3 regions of the Morganella morganii genome follow, and region 3 is predicted to be linked to each of the others. Evidence: predicted binding sites of a transcription regulator. Region 3 holds the regulator's gene; each other region holds the start of a gene.
What was found. Region 3 encodes PurR, which represses purine synthesis genes. Its sites were predicted from a motif close to CANGCAAACGTTTGCNTG; they were not measured.

Region 1: the regulator PurR is predicted to act here: its motif matches at 2,258-2,275, upstream of gcvT (glycine cleavage system aminomethyltransferase GcvT).
Region 2: the regulator PurR is predicted to act here: its motif matches at 3,062-3,079, upstream of purT (formate-dependent phosphoribosylglycinamide formyltransferase).

The regions. Positions count from the first base shown of each region.
Region 1 covers NZ_CP069157.1:1,045,552-1,050,254, forward strand. The annotation lists gene ubiH (2-octaprenyl-6-methoxyphenyl hydroxylase) at 1-776, shown strand, start outside; gene ubiI (FAD-dependent 2-octaprenylphenol hydroxylase) at 780-2,015, shown strand; gene gcvT (glycine cleavage system aminomethyltransferase GcvT) at 2,321-3,415, shown strand; gene gcvH (glycine cleavage system protein GcvH) at 3,471-3,866, shown strand; gene gcvP (aminomethyl-transferring glycine dehydrogenase) at 3,951-4,703, shown strand, end outside.
Region 2 covers NZ_CP069157.1:3,016,880-3,021,582, reverse strand. The annotation lists gene JL661_RS14525 (LacI family DNA-binding transcriptional regulator) at 354-1,352, shown strand; gene rarD (EamA family transporter RarD) at 2,116-3,024, shown strand; gene purT (formate-dependent phosphoribosylglycinamide formyltransferase) at 3,125-4,303, shown strand; gene JL661_RS14510 (hypothetical protein) at 4,385-4,703, shown strand, end outside.
Region 3 covers NZ_CP069157.1:1,647,170-1,651,872, forward strand. The annotation lists gene punC (purine nucleoside transporter PunC) at 1-1,009, opposite strand, end outside; gene punR (DNA-binding transcriptional activator PunR) at 1,188-2,090, shown strand; gene purR (HTH-type transcriptional repressor PurR) at 2,094-3,119, opposite strand; gene cydH (cytochrome bd-I oxidase subunit CydH) at 3,397-3,480, shown strand; gene sodB (superoxide dismutase [Fe]) at 3,565-4,143, opposite strand; gene JL661_RS07935 (hypothetical protein) at 4,541-4,703, shown strand, end outside.

The sequences.
Region 1 (4,703 bases), 600 kb from region 3:
GTGTTCAGCTGGACAGCGGCAAAACACTGAACGGTCAGGTTCTGATCGCGGCGGACGGCAGTCACTCTGCGGTCGCGCAACAATGCGGTATGCAGTGGAGCGACACCCCGTATGAGCAGGTGGCGGTGATTGCCAATGTGATGACAGAATTGGATCCGCAGGGGCGGGCGTTTGAGCGTTTCACCCCGCAGGGGCCGCTGGCCATGCTGCCGATGACAGAAGGGCGCAGTTCGCTGGTCTGGTGTCACCGTGCAGAGCATGCGGAAGCCGTGCGTGAATGGGATGATGAGACTTTCTGCCGCGAATTGCAGAAAGCCTTTGGCTGGCAACTGGGCAAAATTGTCACTGCCGGTGCCCGTCACTGTTATCCGCTGACTCTGAGTGCCGCGCACTCTCAGATTTCCCACCGCCTGGCGCTGGTGGGTAACGCCTCGCAGACACTCCATCCGATCGCCGGCCAGGGTTTTAACCTGGGAATGCGTGACGTGATGGCACTGGCGGAGGTTATCAGTCAGGCGTTTTTATCACAGGAAGATATTGGTCAGTACCGTGTGCTGATGCAATATCATGCCGCCCGTGAGGCTGACCGGCAGGCGACAATGACCCTGACCGACAGCCTGGTGCGCCTTTTCTCCAACAGTTGCTTCCCGCTGGCCGCCGGACGGAATGCCGGTCTGATGGCAATGGAAATGCTGCCGTTTCTGCGCAACCGGCTGGCAAAACAGACTCTCGGCTGGGTCGCGCAGCCGCTTAACACCGCCACGGAAAGAGGATAAACAATGCAGTCATATGATGTGGTAATTGCCGGTGGCGGCATGGTCGGGCTGGCACTGGCCTGTGGTCTGCACGGCTGCGGGCTGCGTATCGCCGTGATTGAAAAGCAGGCGCCGGATACCCGTTTTGATCCGCAGGCGCCGTTTGCTGTCCGGGTCTCCGCCATCAACAGTGCCAGTGAGCGCTTACTGGGGCGACTGGGTGTCTGGCAGGATATTCTGGCAAAACGCGCGGCACCGTATCAGGGCATGGAAGTGTGGGATAACGACAGCTTTGGCCGTATTGCGTTCAGCGCGGCGGAAGCCCATTGTGAACACCTTGGTCATATCATTGAGAACGATGTGATCCGCAACGCGCTCTGGGAGCGGGTGCAAAAGCTGTCTGATGTAACACTGCTCACCGGTACGCAAATCCGTCAGGTGGTGTGGGGCGAAAACGATGCCTTTATCACCCTGGAAAATGACGACATGCTCACGACCCGCTTAGTGGCCGGGGCAGACGGTGCAAATTCCTGGCTGCGTCAGCATGCGGATATCCCGGTTTCGTTTTGGGATTATGAGCATCACGCGCTGGTCGCCACCATCCGCACAGAACTGCCGCATGAGAATGTGGCGCGTCAGGTTTTCCACGGCGACGGCATTCTGGCATTTCTGCCGCTGCCGGATGCACATCACTGCTCAATTGTCTGGTCTCTGCCCGGACTGACAGCACAGCACTGTCTGGATCTGGATGATGCTGCGTTTAACCATAAACTGGCAGCGGCGTTTGATCTGCGCCTCGGGCTGTGTGAAGTGGTCAGTGAGCGGCGGGCAATCCCGCTGACCGGACGTTATGCCCGTCAGTTCGCCGCGCCGCGTCTGGCGCTGCTGGGCGATGCGGCTCACACCATTCATCCGCTGGCCGGACAGGGTGTTAACCTCGGTTTTATGGATGTGGCAGAGCTGATTGGCGAAATCCGCCGTCTGACGGCTGAAGGCAAAGATATCGGTAACTATTTCTGGCTGCGCCGTTTTGAGCGCCGCCGCAAGCAGAGTGCCGCAATGATGCTGGCCGGAATGCAGGGTTTCCGTGAACTGTTCGACGGCAGCAATCCGGTGAAAAAACTGGTCCGTGATGTCGGTCTGGTGCTGGCAGACACACTGCCGGGCGTGAAACCGGCGCTGCTGCGCCATGCCCGCGGACTGAGTGATATGCCGGACTGGCTGCGTGAACCGAAGCCGGCATCAGCTGAAAAAATCTAATTTAAGGGCTTTTTTCACATTAGTTTTATTCATAATGCACTAAAAATTAACCGGTCGATCCGGCCGGTGTTTTAGTGCATTCCCGCCGCTTAATTCAAAACTATCACCTGTTAATGCTTTTTTGCGCCTCAGGGCTCAGAATGGCAGATGAAAAATCTGCATACTGACGGCTCGTATTTTTCCGTCCGCGTACACGGTCACAATTTTTTCTTATGGTTACGTTTGTGATTCGGTGATAACGTCAGGAAAAGGGTATCGTTTGCGCGGTACACGCTGCGCACTATGTCTGACTGAAAGGGGATAGAATGGCACAACACACACCACTGTCCGGTGAGCACGTTGCCTGCGGGGCAAAAATGGTGGATTTCCACGGCTGGATGATGCCGCTGCACTACGGCTCCCAGATCGAAGAGCACCACAATGTCCGCAATGACGCCGGTATGTTCGATGTTTCCCATATGACAATCGTGGACTTTCATGGTCCGCAATGTCAGCAGTTCCTCCGTTATCTTCTCGCCAACGATGTGGCAAAACTCACCGAAAAAGGCAAAGCACTGTATACCGGGATGCTCAATGCGTCCGGCGGTGTGATCGATGATCTTATCGTCTATTACTTTGCGGATGATTTTTACCGGCTGGTGGTGAACTCCGCCACCCGTGAAAAAGATCTGGCGTGGATTGACGAACATCGCAAAAACTTTGCGGCTGAGATGACAGTCCGTGATGATTTGGCGATGATTGCTGTTCAGGGGCCGCATGCCAAAGAAAAAGTTGCGACACTGCTGAGTGCGGAACAAAAAGCCGCCGTCGCCGGGATGAAACCGTTTTACGGCGTGCAGAGCGGCGATTATTTCATTGCCACTACCGGGTACACCGGCGAGGAAGGTTATGAAATCGCGCTGCCCGCAGAGCAGGCTGCTGACCTGTGGAAAAAACTGCTGGCCGCCGGGGTGAAACCTGCCGGGTTAGGAGCGCGGGATACCTTACGCCTCGAAGCTGGCATGAATCTTTACAGCCAGGAGATGGACGAAACCGTCAATCCGCTGGCGGCGAATATGGGCTGGACTATTGCCTGGCAGCCGGAAGACCGGAAATTTATCGGCCGTGAGGCACTGGAAAAATTCCGCCGTGACGGCACTGAAAAACAGGTCGGTCTGGTGATGCGCGAAAAAGGCGTACTGCGGGCCGGAATGGAAGTCCGCTTTACTGATGAGCTCGGCAAATTACAGACCGGCGTTATCACCAGCGGAACTTTCTCCCCGTCACTGGGATTCAGTATCGCGCTGGCCCGCGTCCCGCAGGGGATCGGCAATACCGCTATTGTACAGGTGCGCAACCGTGAAGTGCCTGTTGAGGTCGTGAAACCGGGATTTGTCCGTAACGGCAAAGCACTGGTCTGAACATCCGTATTTTATTGTTAAATTTTGAGAAACCCGATAACAGGAGCCGTTGGCGATGAGTAATATACCTGAGAATCTGAAATATACAGAAGATCACGAGTGGGTTCGCCATGAGAGTGGTGATGAGTATGTGGCAGGGATCACTGACTACGCGCAGGAACTGCTGGGCGATGTGGTTTTTGTTGAATTACCGGAAGTGGGTGATGAAATCACGTTTGGTGAGGCATTCGGTACCGTTGAGTCGGTAAAAGCGGCATCTGACCTGTATGCGCCGGTGACCGGCACCGTTATCGCCGTGAACGAAGCACTGGAAGACAGCCCGGAACTGGTAAACAGCGAGCCGTATGAAGGCGGCTGGATGATCCGTATTAAAATCACGGATCCGGATGAGTTTGCCGGTCTGATGGACGCAGCCAAATACGCAGAACTGCAGGCTGAAGAAGAAGACTGACGGATTGCGGAACCCTGTTTGTAAGTAAACAGGGTTTTTTTTCGGGTTTTTATTGAATCAGACAATGTCAGGAACCGGAGAACAATGACTCAAACTTTAACGCAGCTTGAAAACCGGGGTGAATTTGTCCGCCGTCATATCGGCGCATCCCCTGAACAACAGCAGCATATGCTGAAAACGGTCGGTGCGGCATCACTTGAAGATCTCACCCGCCATATTGTCCCTGATGATATTCAGCTGGATATCCCGCCTGCCGTGGGCGAAGGGGCAACCGAACAGGATGCGCTGGCAGAACTGAAAATCATTGCCGGGCTGAATCAGCAATTTACCTCTTACATCGGCCAGGGCTATGCACCGACCATTCTGCCGCCGGTAATTTTACGCAATCTGCTGGAAAATCCGGGCTGGTATACCGCGTACACGCCGTATCAGCCGGAAATCTCCCAGGGCCGCCTGGAAGCACTGCTGAATTTCCAGCAGGTGACTATCGACCTGACCGGTCTGGAGCTGGCATCTGCCTCACTGCTTGATGAAGCGACCGCTGCGGCGGAAGCGATGGCGATGGCAAAACGCGTCAGCAAAAAGAAAAATGCCAACCGCTTTTTCATTGCGGATGACGTGCATCCGCAAACCCTGGATGTGATCCGCACCCGCGCTGAATATTTCGGTTTTGAACTGATAATCGATAGTGCGGAAAAAGCCCTTGATTACGATGATGTGTTCGGTGTGCTGTTGCAGCAGACCGGCACCGGCGGACAGATCCATGATTACCGTGAATTACTGGCACAGTTACATCAGCGTCAGGTGATCACCAGTGTGGCAGCCGATATTATGGCG
Region 2 (4,703 bases), 1.4 Mb from region 3:
ATTAACGGATAAAAATAAGGGCATAATTACTTAGGTTTATCTACGCAAATTTTATGTATTGTAGATAAGATAACGTCGAGGAAATGTTTAAATGGATAAGTAAATTTCATTTCGGAATCGGTGTGTGTTTTTTAATAAAAGCAAAATAATGTGGATGTTTTTTATTTTTATTTTTATAAAACAATATGTTGCTATTGTTTAAAGTTTGTTTAATTTATGGAGTAAGGGGTTTTTTATGAAATAAACATTTACATTTGCTCTTGGGGTTACAGACACAGTATGTTATAAATGTCAGCTCACATTTTTTCTTTTTCACGCGACAGAACCAACACTTATTTTCTACTGATAATAATATGGCATCACTGAAAGATGTTGCCCGGCTGGCATCAGTCTCACTGATGACTGTGTCAAGGGCAATAAATAATCCGGAATTGCTGAAGCCTGAGACGTTGAGACAGGTTCAGCATGCTATTGATGTTCTGAATTATGTACCGGATTTATCAGCCCGGAAAATCAGAGGTAAAAATACAAATCTGTCGTGCATGGGGGTATTAGCAATTGATACCGCCTCAGCCCCGTTTTCTGTTGAAATACTGCTGGCTATTGAGCAGTGTGCAGGAAAATATGGCTGGGACCACTTTGTTGTTAATATTTCATCCGGAGATGACCCGGTTCCGGCTGTCCGCCAGATTTTATCCCGCCGTCCTGACGGTATTATTATTACCAGTGCAGAATTGCGTGAGATAAACATTCCTGAGTTACTCCGCGACAGAAACCTGGTATTAACAAACTGCTATGATCCCGGAAATACAGCGTTACCGTCTTATATTCCGGATGATTACCACGCTCAGTATGATGCAACAGAATATCTTATTCAGCGGGGGTATCGTCGTCCGCTTTGTATCTGGCCGCCGGCGGAGTGCCTTTCATCCGGTCTGCGCCGTGATGCGGTTCAGAATGCGTGGCTGAATGCGGGATTGTCAGCCGGTCAGCTGAATCAGCACAACATCACATTATCTGATATTTATTACCGGGACGTTGTGACACTGATAGATCAATACATTGACGGTAATTCACCGTTATTTGACTGTATTATCTGCGGTAATGATCAGATAGCCTTTGTTGTGTATCAGGTTTTATTAACCCGCGGTATTTCTGTTCCGGAGCAGGCCGGTATTCTCGGCTGTGAAAATATGACCGGTACCGGAGAACTTTTTTATCCCCCGCTGACCACTATCCGCTCTCCGTATCGCCTGCTGGGTGAAACAGCGGCACTGCATCTTATTGAAGTACGGGTTTCGTCAGGGCGGACTTATATCCCTTGCCGGATGCTCAGCAGAAAGTCACTCTGATCCCCCGGCAGTCACACAATCCTTTCTCTTTTTTTCTGATTTTTATCCGTTCACGTTTGGTTAATTTTTTTAATTAACCAAAGGCAGGCAGCCGGATAAAAAATCAGCGCAGCGTTATTTTTGTAATTACGGATTTATCTGTCGTTTTGAGTGCAACATTAAGCGTTAATTTCGCTTTAGCTAAACACAAAACTTTCAATGTTGTATTTTAATGTTATTTCTTTGATTTTGGGTTCGTAGTGGTATTTATTATTACTTATCTTTCAATATTAACGTTAAAATAGTTAATTAAAAAAAGGTGACGATATTTTTCAGAGACAAAGCTACCGCACGAAAGATTTTTCAATCTCCGGAGGGAAATGTCCAACGTGTTACTCTGTTTATCGCGGTAATGAACATTAAATGATTATTTATCTTTTATCATCAATGTATTGCGAGTGACTGTGATTTACAGAGTATAAAAAATCAGGGGATCTATCTAGCTATAACTACTCAAAGTTAACGTTAACATCAGATATTAGGAATTATACCCAAAAATGATGTGTTAATGATAATTGCTATGTTAACGTTATCAATGTAAAGATCAAGCGAAACTGATATTTTATAGTTATATCTGCGTAGTAAACAGCGTGGTTTCAGTGAACATAATATGATGTGCACGGGAGAGACCGGCGACGGGAAATAAATTGAGCAGGCGCATGGGATTTTTAATGCAGGGGGGTATGATAGTCATAACATAATGATAAACAGGATTGGCTGAACCATGTTTTTGCGATCCGGCGCGATGCTGGCAATTTTTTCTTATTTTCTCTGGGGGATCACACCGCTTTTTTACCGCTTGCTGCCGGGGGTGCAGCCGCTGGAGTTATTATCCCAGCGCGTCCTCTGGTCAATTCCGCTGTTATTATTTGTCCGTTTCTTTTTAAAAAACCGTACCCGGGTAAAAGCGGTATGGGCTGATAAACGCTCGCTGCTGCTTTGTCTGCTCAGTACCAGTGTGATGGCAATATCCTGGTGCACCTTTACCTATTCAATGACCCATGATTTGGTGCTGGAAGCCAGCATGGGATATTTCATCACCCCCTTGTTTTCTATTTTACTGGGTGTCATCTTCCTGCATGAACGCCTGAAACCGGCAGAGAAAACCGCGCTGATTTTTGTCTGTGCCGGGGTGGGTTATCAGCTTTATCAGTACGGCAGCCTGCCGAAACTGGCGCTGATGATGGGCTCTGCGTTTGCACTGTACGGCTTTATCCGCAAATTTATCCGTTATGACCTGACGACCTCACTGCTGATTGAGAGTCTCTGGCTGCTGCCGGTGGCTATTGTGTTGTATTTCTGGCTTGAAAACAGCGGAGCGGGCACATTCAGCACTGCAGATACCTTTACCCGAATCTGTTTTATACTGACCGCGCCTGTCACGCTGCTGCCGCTGCTGTTCTTCACGGCTGCGGTGCGTTCCACCACACTGACCACTATCGGGCTGGCACAGTATCTCGAGCCGACCATTCAGTTCCTGCTGGCGGTATTCCTCTTTAATGAGCATTTTGATGCTGTCAAAGGCGTCAGTTTCTCATTGATCTGGCTGGGATTGCTGTTCTGTATCCTGTCTCTTATCCGCCATTACCGGAAAAATACAGCAAAAGCCGGTCTGGGCATAAAACCCCGCTGAGCGCTGTGACAGCCGGTGATTTGCTTATTTCGTGACTAAAGCAAACGATTGCGTATATAATGGCGCGCAATTTTCCGGTATTTCTGAACAGGTGACAGTGATGACAACATTAGGTACGGCATTACGCCCGGGTGCCACAAAGGTGATGCTGCTGGGCGCAGGTGAATTAGGCAAAGAAGTGGCGATTGAGTGCCAGCGGCTCGGCATTGAAGTGATTGCCGTTGATCGTTATGACAATGCACCGGCTATGCATATTGCGCACCGCCGTTATGTGATCAATATGCTGGACGGTGCGGAGCTGGAAGCCGTGATCCGGAAAGAGCAGCCTGACCATATTGTGCCGGAAATTGAAGCGATTGCGACAGACACATTATACCGGCTGGAGCAGGAGGGCTTTCATGTCGTGCCCTGTGCCAATGCGGTAAAACTGACCATGAACCGCGAAGGGATCCGCCGCCTGGCTGCGGAAGAGCTGGGGCTGATGACATCAGAATACCGCTTTGCGGATGACGAGGCGTCTTTTATCCGTGCCGCCGGTGAGATTGGATTTCCCTGCATTATCAAGCCGGTGATGAGTTCATCGGGTAAAGGGCAGAGCATTATCCGCGATGAGAACACATTGCACGATGCCTGGCTGGCCTCTCAGGAAGCAGGACGTGCCGGAAAAGGGCGGGTGATTGTTGAGCGGATGATTGATTTTGATTATGAAATCACGCTGCTGACTGTCCGTGCGGCAGATGGTGTGCATTTCTGTGCGCCGGTCGGACACCGTCAGGAGCGCGGGGATTACCGTGAATCCTGGCAGCCGCAGGCCATGCCGGATGCTGTTCTGGCACGGGCACAACAGGTGGCGGAGACTATCGTTAACGGGCTGGGCGGCTATGGCCTGTTCGGTGTTGAGCTGTTTGTCCGTGGTGAGGATATTATTTTTAATGAAGTTTCTCCGCGTCCTCACGATACCGGGCTGGTCACCCTGATTTCACAGAATATCTCTGAATTTGCCCTGCACGTGCGGGCGTTTCTCGGATTACCGGCCGGAGAGATAGTGCAGTACCGTCCGGCTGCCTCAGCCGTGATCCTGCCGTCACTGCGCAGCGGTGATGTCCGTTACAGCGGGCTGGAGCACGCTCTGACCGGGACTGTGCAACTGCGTCTGTTTGCCAAACCGGAGATTGACGGCTCCCGGCGCATGGGCGTTGCCCTGGCGCTGGCACCTTCTGTTCAGGAAGCGGTGGACGCGGCAAAACAGGCTGCGGCATCAGTAGTCGTCACCGGCTGACCGGGGTAATATCAGTGATAGCCTTCCCGTATATATAAAGAGGAAGGTATCACAGACCGTGGTCAGGCAGAGGAATAACCGATGAGATGCAGAATACCGGGAATCGTATTTGTGATGTTGCTGCCGCTGACCGCATTTGCCGGTACGGATGTGCAGGCAGAAAAAGCCCGTGAATGGATACGGGCCCGCGCGGATGAACCGTCAGTGGCGGATAACTGCTTCAGGCCGGATAATCCCTTTGAGCTCTGTCTGTACCGGGATAAAGACACTTTCGGCAGCCATTTCGTCGACCGTAATCTGCAGGAGCCGTATCAGCCGTACTATTTCGACAGTGCGCCGGATGAACCGGAAGACGGGCGTTACCGTATCCGCTCCGGCAATAAAATCGGTTATGCGGACA
Region 3 (4,703 bases):
TGATCGCGGAGCATAAACCGAGCTGAATGGCATTCTGTAATGCTGCTGCTTTACCGCTGTGTTCCGGGTAAACCGCCAGGGCGTTTGATACCGCAATCGGGTAAGACGCGCCATTCATTGCTGCCATAAAGCAGAACGGGATCAGGATCGCCACCAGTGACGGGTTACCGAATTTTGCCATAGCATACAAGCCCACCATACTGACGGCGTAACCGGCCAGCAGGAACGGTAATAATGTTTTGCCGTTAATCCGCGACAACAGGGCACGGCAGCCGTAGCCCCCGACCATAAAGGCGATAGTCTGCGGAATGTAGCTCAGACCGATATCATTCGGGTTATAACCCATATCGCGCAGAATAAACGGCGAACCGGTCAGCCAGGCAAAGAAACCGGCGCTGCACGCGGCATAAATCAGCACGTTACCGCTGTAAACCGGGGATTTCAGCAGACGGAAGAAGGAAATTTTCTGTTTTTCCGTTTTGACCGCATCCGGCGCGATATGATGCTTTTCTTTCAGCATCAGGGTCGGGATCAGCACCAGCAGGGTGATACCGCCGAGCACGAGGAAAATTTCATGCCAGCCGCCGTGGTTGAGCAGCCATGCGCCCAGTAACGGTGCCAGAGCCGGAGAGAGTGCCACCAGCGGCATAATTGCGGCAAAAACACGCTGCGCACGGTGATCGTCATAACGGTCGATAACCAGCGCCTGCCAGGTGACAGCGGCAGAGCAGACACTGACGGCCTGTACAAAACGCAGTAATAATAACTGGGCAGGGGTGGAAACCCAGACCATGGCCAGACAGCTCAGGGCAAACAGGCTCAGGCCCATCAGCAGAACCGGCTTACGGCCGATTTTATCGGAGAGCGGTCCCCATAACAGCTGACCGATGGCAAAACCGACCAGGAAGATACTCAGACTGGCGCTGATTGCGCTGGCTGTGGAGTTCAGAGAGTCCTGCATCATACCGAATGCAGGCAGATACATATCAATCGCGAGATAACCCAGCATGCTGAGTCCGGCGAGATAAAAGAGAAAGCCGCGGGAAGGCGATTTATTGACAGTCACAGAGAAATACCTGAATGTTAAATAAGTGTAATGCGTGAGTTAGTATTTTAACTATTCGAGTTTTCCCTTGTAAAACGTTATTATTTGCACACTGCTGTGAAATTTTTTGAAAGGAAGGATTATGTGGTCAGAATATACGCTGGATGTGGTGGATGCTGTGGCGCGGACAGGCAGTTTCAGTGCGGCGGCAGAGGAACTGCACCGGGTGCCTTCTGCCATCAGCTACAGTGTCCGCCAGCTGGAAGAGTGGCTGGCGGTTCCGCTGTTTGAACGGCGTCACCGCGATGTTGAACTGACACCTGCCGGGGCGTTGTTTGTCAAAGAAGCGCGTGATGTCATCAAAAAAATGAAATCCACACGTCACCAGTGCCAGATGATTGCCAACGGCTGGCGCGGACAATTCAGCATCGCCGTTGACTGTATCGTAAAACCGGAACGGATAACGCGACTTCTGCTGGATTTTTATCATCATTTCCCGGATATCGAGTTGTATATTTATCCGGAAGTGTTTAACGGGGTGTGGGATGCGCTGGTGGACAGACGGGTGGACGTGGCAATCGGTGCGACACGCGCATCTCCTATCGGTGAGCGCTACAATTTCCGCGATATGGGCTTTATGCCGTGGCGTGCGGTAGTCAGTCCGGATCATCCGCTGGCCTCTGCCGGTCATGTCCTGACCAATGAGGAGATGGTGCCGTACCCGAGTTTGTGTCTGGAAGATACCTCACGTTCTCTGCCGAAACGCGATACGTGGGCACTGGATAATCAGCGCCGCCTGGTGGTGCCGGACTGGGATCGCGGAATTGCCTGTGTGGAATCGGGATTGTGTGTGGCAATGATGCCGGCGCACCGCGCCGATCCGCTGATTAAAGCGGGGCGGCTGGCAGCACTGAAGATAGAGCAGCCATTGCCGGACAGCCCGTGCTGTATCACCTGGGTGGATAAAGACACCTCTCCGGCACTGAGCTGGCTGCTCGATTATCTCGGGGACAGCAACACGCTCAATGCCGAATGGCTGCGCTGATCCTCAGCGGCGGTAATCGATAAACGGACCATCCGCTACAGAGCGGCGTTCCACCAGGCGCGGATGCACCTCAATGGTCTGCGCATCTTCGCGTTTGTTGACGATGCGGTCGAGCAGCATGGTCAGTGCCATTTGTCCCAGCCGCTCTTTCGGCTGGTGGATGGTGGTCAGGGCAGGGGTAAAGTAACGGGCGTTACGGATATTGTCATACCCGATCACAGAAATATCCTGCGGCACGCGCAGACCCATTTCATCAGCCGCGCAAATTGCGCCCATCGCCATAGCATCACCGCCGCAGAATACCGCTGTCGGGCGCTGTTTGCCGGATAAAATCTGTGTCATGGCCTGATAACCGGAATCCGGTTCAAAATCGCCCTGGACAATCCATTCATCGCGCACCGTAATACCTGCTTCTTTCATGGCTTTGCGGAATCCTTCCAGACGGTTGCCGCCGGTGTTCCGCTCAAGCGGCCCCGGAATAACCGCGATATCACGGTGTCCGCGTTCAATCAGATAACGGCCGGCGAGATAACCGCCGTGCAGGGCGTTATCAATGATCGCATCGGTGAAATCCCCGCGCGCTTTGCCCCAGTCCATCACCACCATCGGGATATTGCGGTAGCCTTCCAGCATGGCAATCAGCTGATCCGGGTACTCTGAACACATCACCAGCAGACCATCGACACGTTTCTGTGCCAGCATCGCCAGGTAGGCTTTCTGTTTGTCAGGATTATTGTGAGAGTTGCACAGCACCAGGGTATACCCTTTGCTGTAGCAGCTGTTTTCCACCGCCTCAATCACTTCCGCAAAATACGGCGCTTCACTGGAGGTGGCCAGCAGCCCGATGGACTTGGTGTTATTGACTTTCAGACTGCGCGCCACGGCGCTCGGTGAATAGTGCAGTTCTTTGATAGCAGCCCAGACAGCCGCCTTCGTTTCTTCCGCAACGAAACGGGTATTATTAATGACATGGGAGACGGTTGTGGTGGAGACGCCCGAGCGCTTAGCCACATCTTTAATCGTTGCCATGATGAAAACAACTCCTGACCTGCCGGTCTGTATTTTATTATTCGGTTAATCGATTGCTATTATAGTGCCATTATGCGGTAACAATAGAAAAATTTCTGTAAAAACAGGCATTGTTGTCTGATCCGGGTCAAAAGTAAAAAATATTACCTGTGCTATGGTTATTGATATGGTCAGCTATTCGGGTTTTCCGGTCAGACCATCCGTTTTAATTAATTTGATGATTCAGGATGTCAGGTAATCATCATCAGGTCACTAAGCAGCTATTTTGGAGATAAGAATGGATACAGATCTGAAATATGGTTTGTCAACCGCGGTTGCAGCACTGGTTATGATCGTATTATTTGCAACAATGCTTTTCTGATTCACCCCTTACAGTACAAAAGGGCGGAAAATTCCGCCCTTTTTTGATCAACTGTATTGTGTTACCGGATAATGTGTTTCCGGATTACGCCAGGTTTTCTTCCGCAAATTTCCAGTTCACTAATGCCCAGAAGTTTTCCAGGTATTTAGGACGGGCATTACGGTAGTCGATATAATAAGCGTGTTCCCAGACATCAACGGTTAAGATTGGTTTGTCGTTACCGCTGACCGGGGTTGCCGCGTTAGAGGTATTGACGATAGCCAGGCTGCCGTCTGCTTTTTTCACCAGCCATGTCCAGCCGGAACCGAAGTTTTTCACTGCGGAATCGGTAAACTGCTGTTTGAATTCGGCAAATGAACCGAACGCTTTGTTAATCACGTCAGCAATTTTACCGGTTGGTTCGCCACCGGCATTTGGTGCCAGGCAGTGCCAGTAGAACGTGTGGTTCCAGACCTGAGCAGCGTTATTGAAGATACCGGCATCAGAGGTTTTGATAATCTCTTCCAGTGATTTACCTTCAAATGCGGTGCCTTTGATCAGGTTATTCAGATTAACCACATAGGTGTTGTGGTGTTTGCCGTAGTGGTATTCCAGTGTTTCTTCAGAAATATAGGGCGCTAATGCATTTTTTGCATAAGGCAGTGCAGGTAATTCAAACGACATTGCATTCTCCTTGTTAAGGTTAAATCAGTAACCTCGTCACAGACGGGTTACTGTTATTATTCTGCGAATTATCTTAACAAGTTTTGTCATAAAAAACAGCGTGAAATACCGGGGTGATGTTATTCACATGGTGAAAGACAAAATCGCCCACAAAATGATATCCGTCACAATAAAGGCGATAAGCAGGGTGTACAGCTTATGGCGGCAGATCCAGTTATAATAGCGTTTCATTCTGTCTTCCCCGTATGACTGCGGAATCTTAAATATAACGGGTTTACCGGCTGAAATCCGCGCAAATTTAACAATTTTACAGAAAGCGTGACAACGACCGCCGTTTGTCAACCGGCCGCAGACCCTTTACAATCTCCGCTATGACAAAAGTACAAGAATGATCACGATGCTGGCAGACTATATTTCCCGCGCGATACAAAACCATACTGATTGCAATGTTATTTGTGACCATTATCAGAAAGATGAGCTCTCTGAAGTGATCCGGCGTGTCCGCAAATGGCAGTTCCGCGATGGTATTGAGCTGATGTGCAGTGAAGAGATAGAAACTA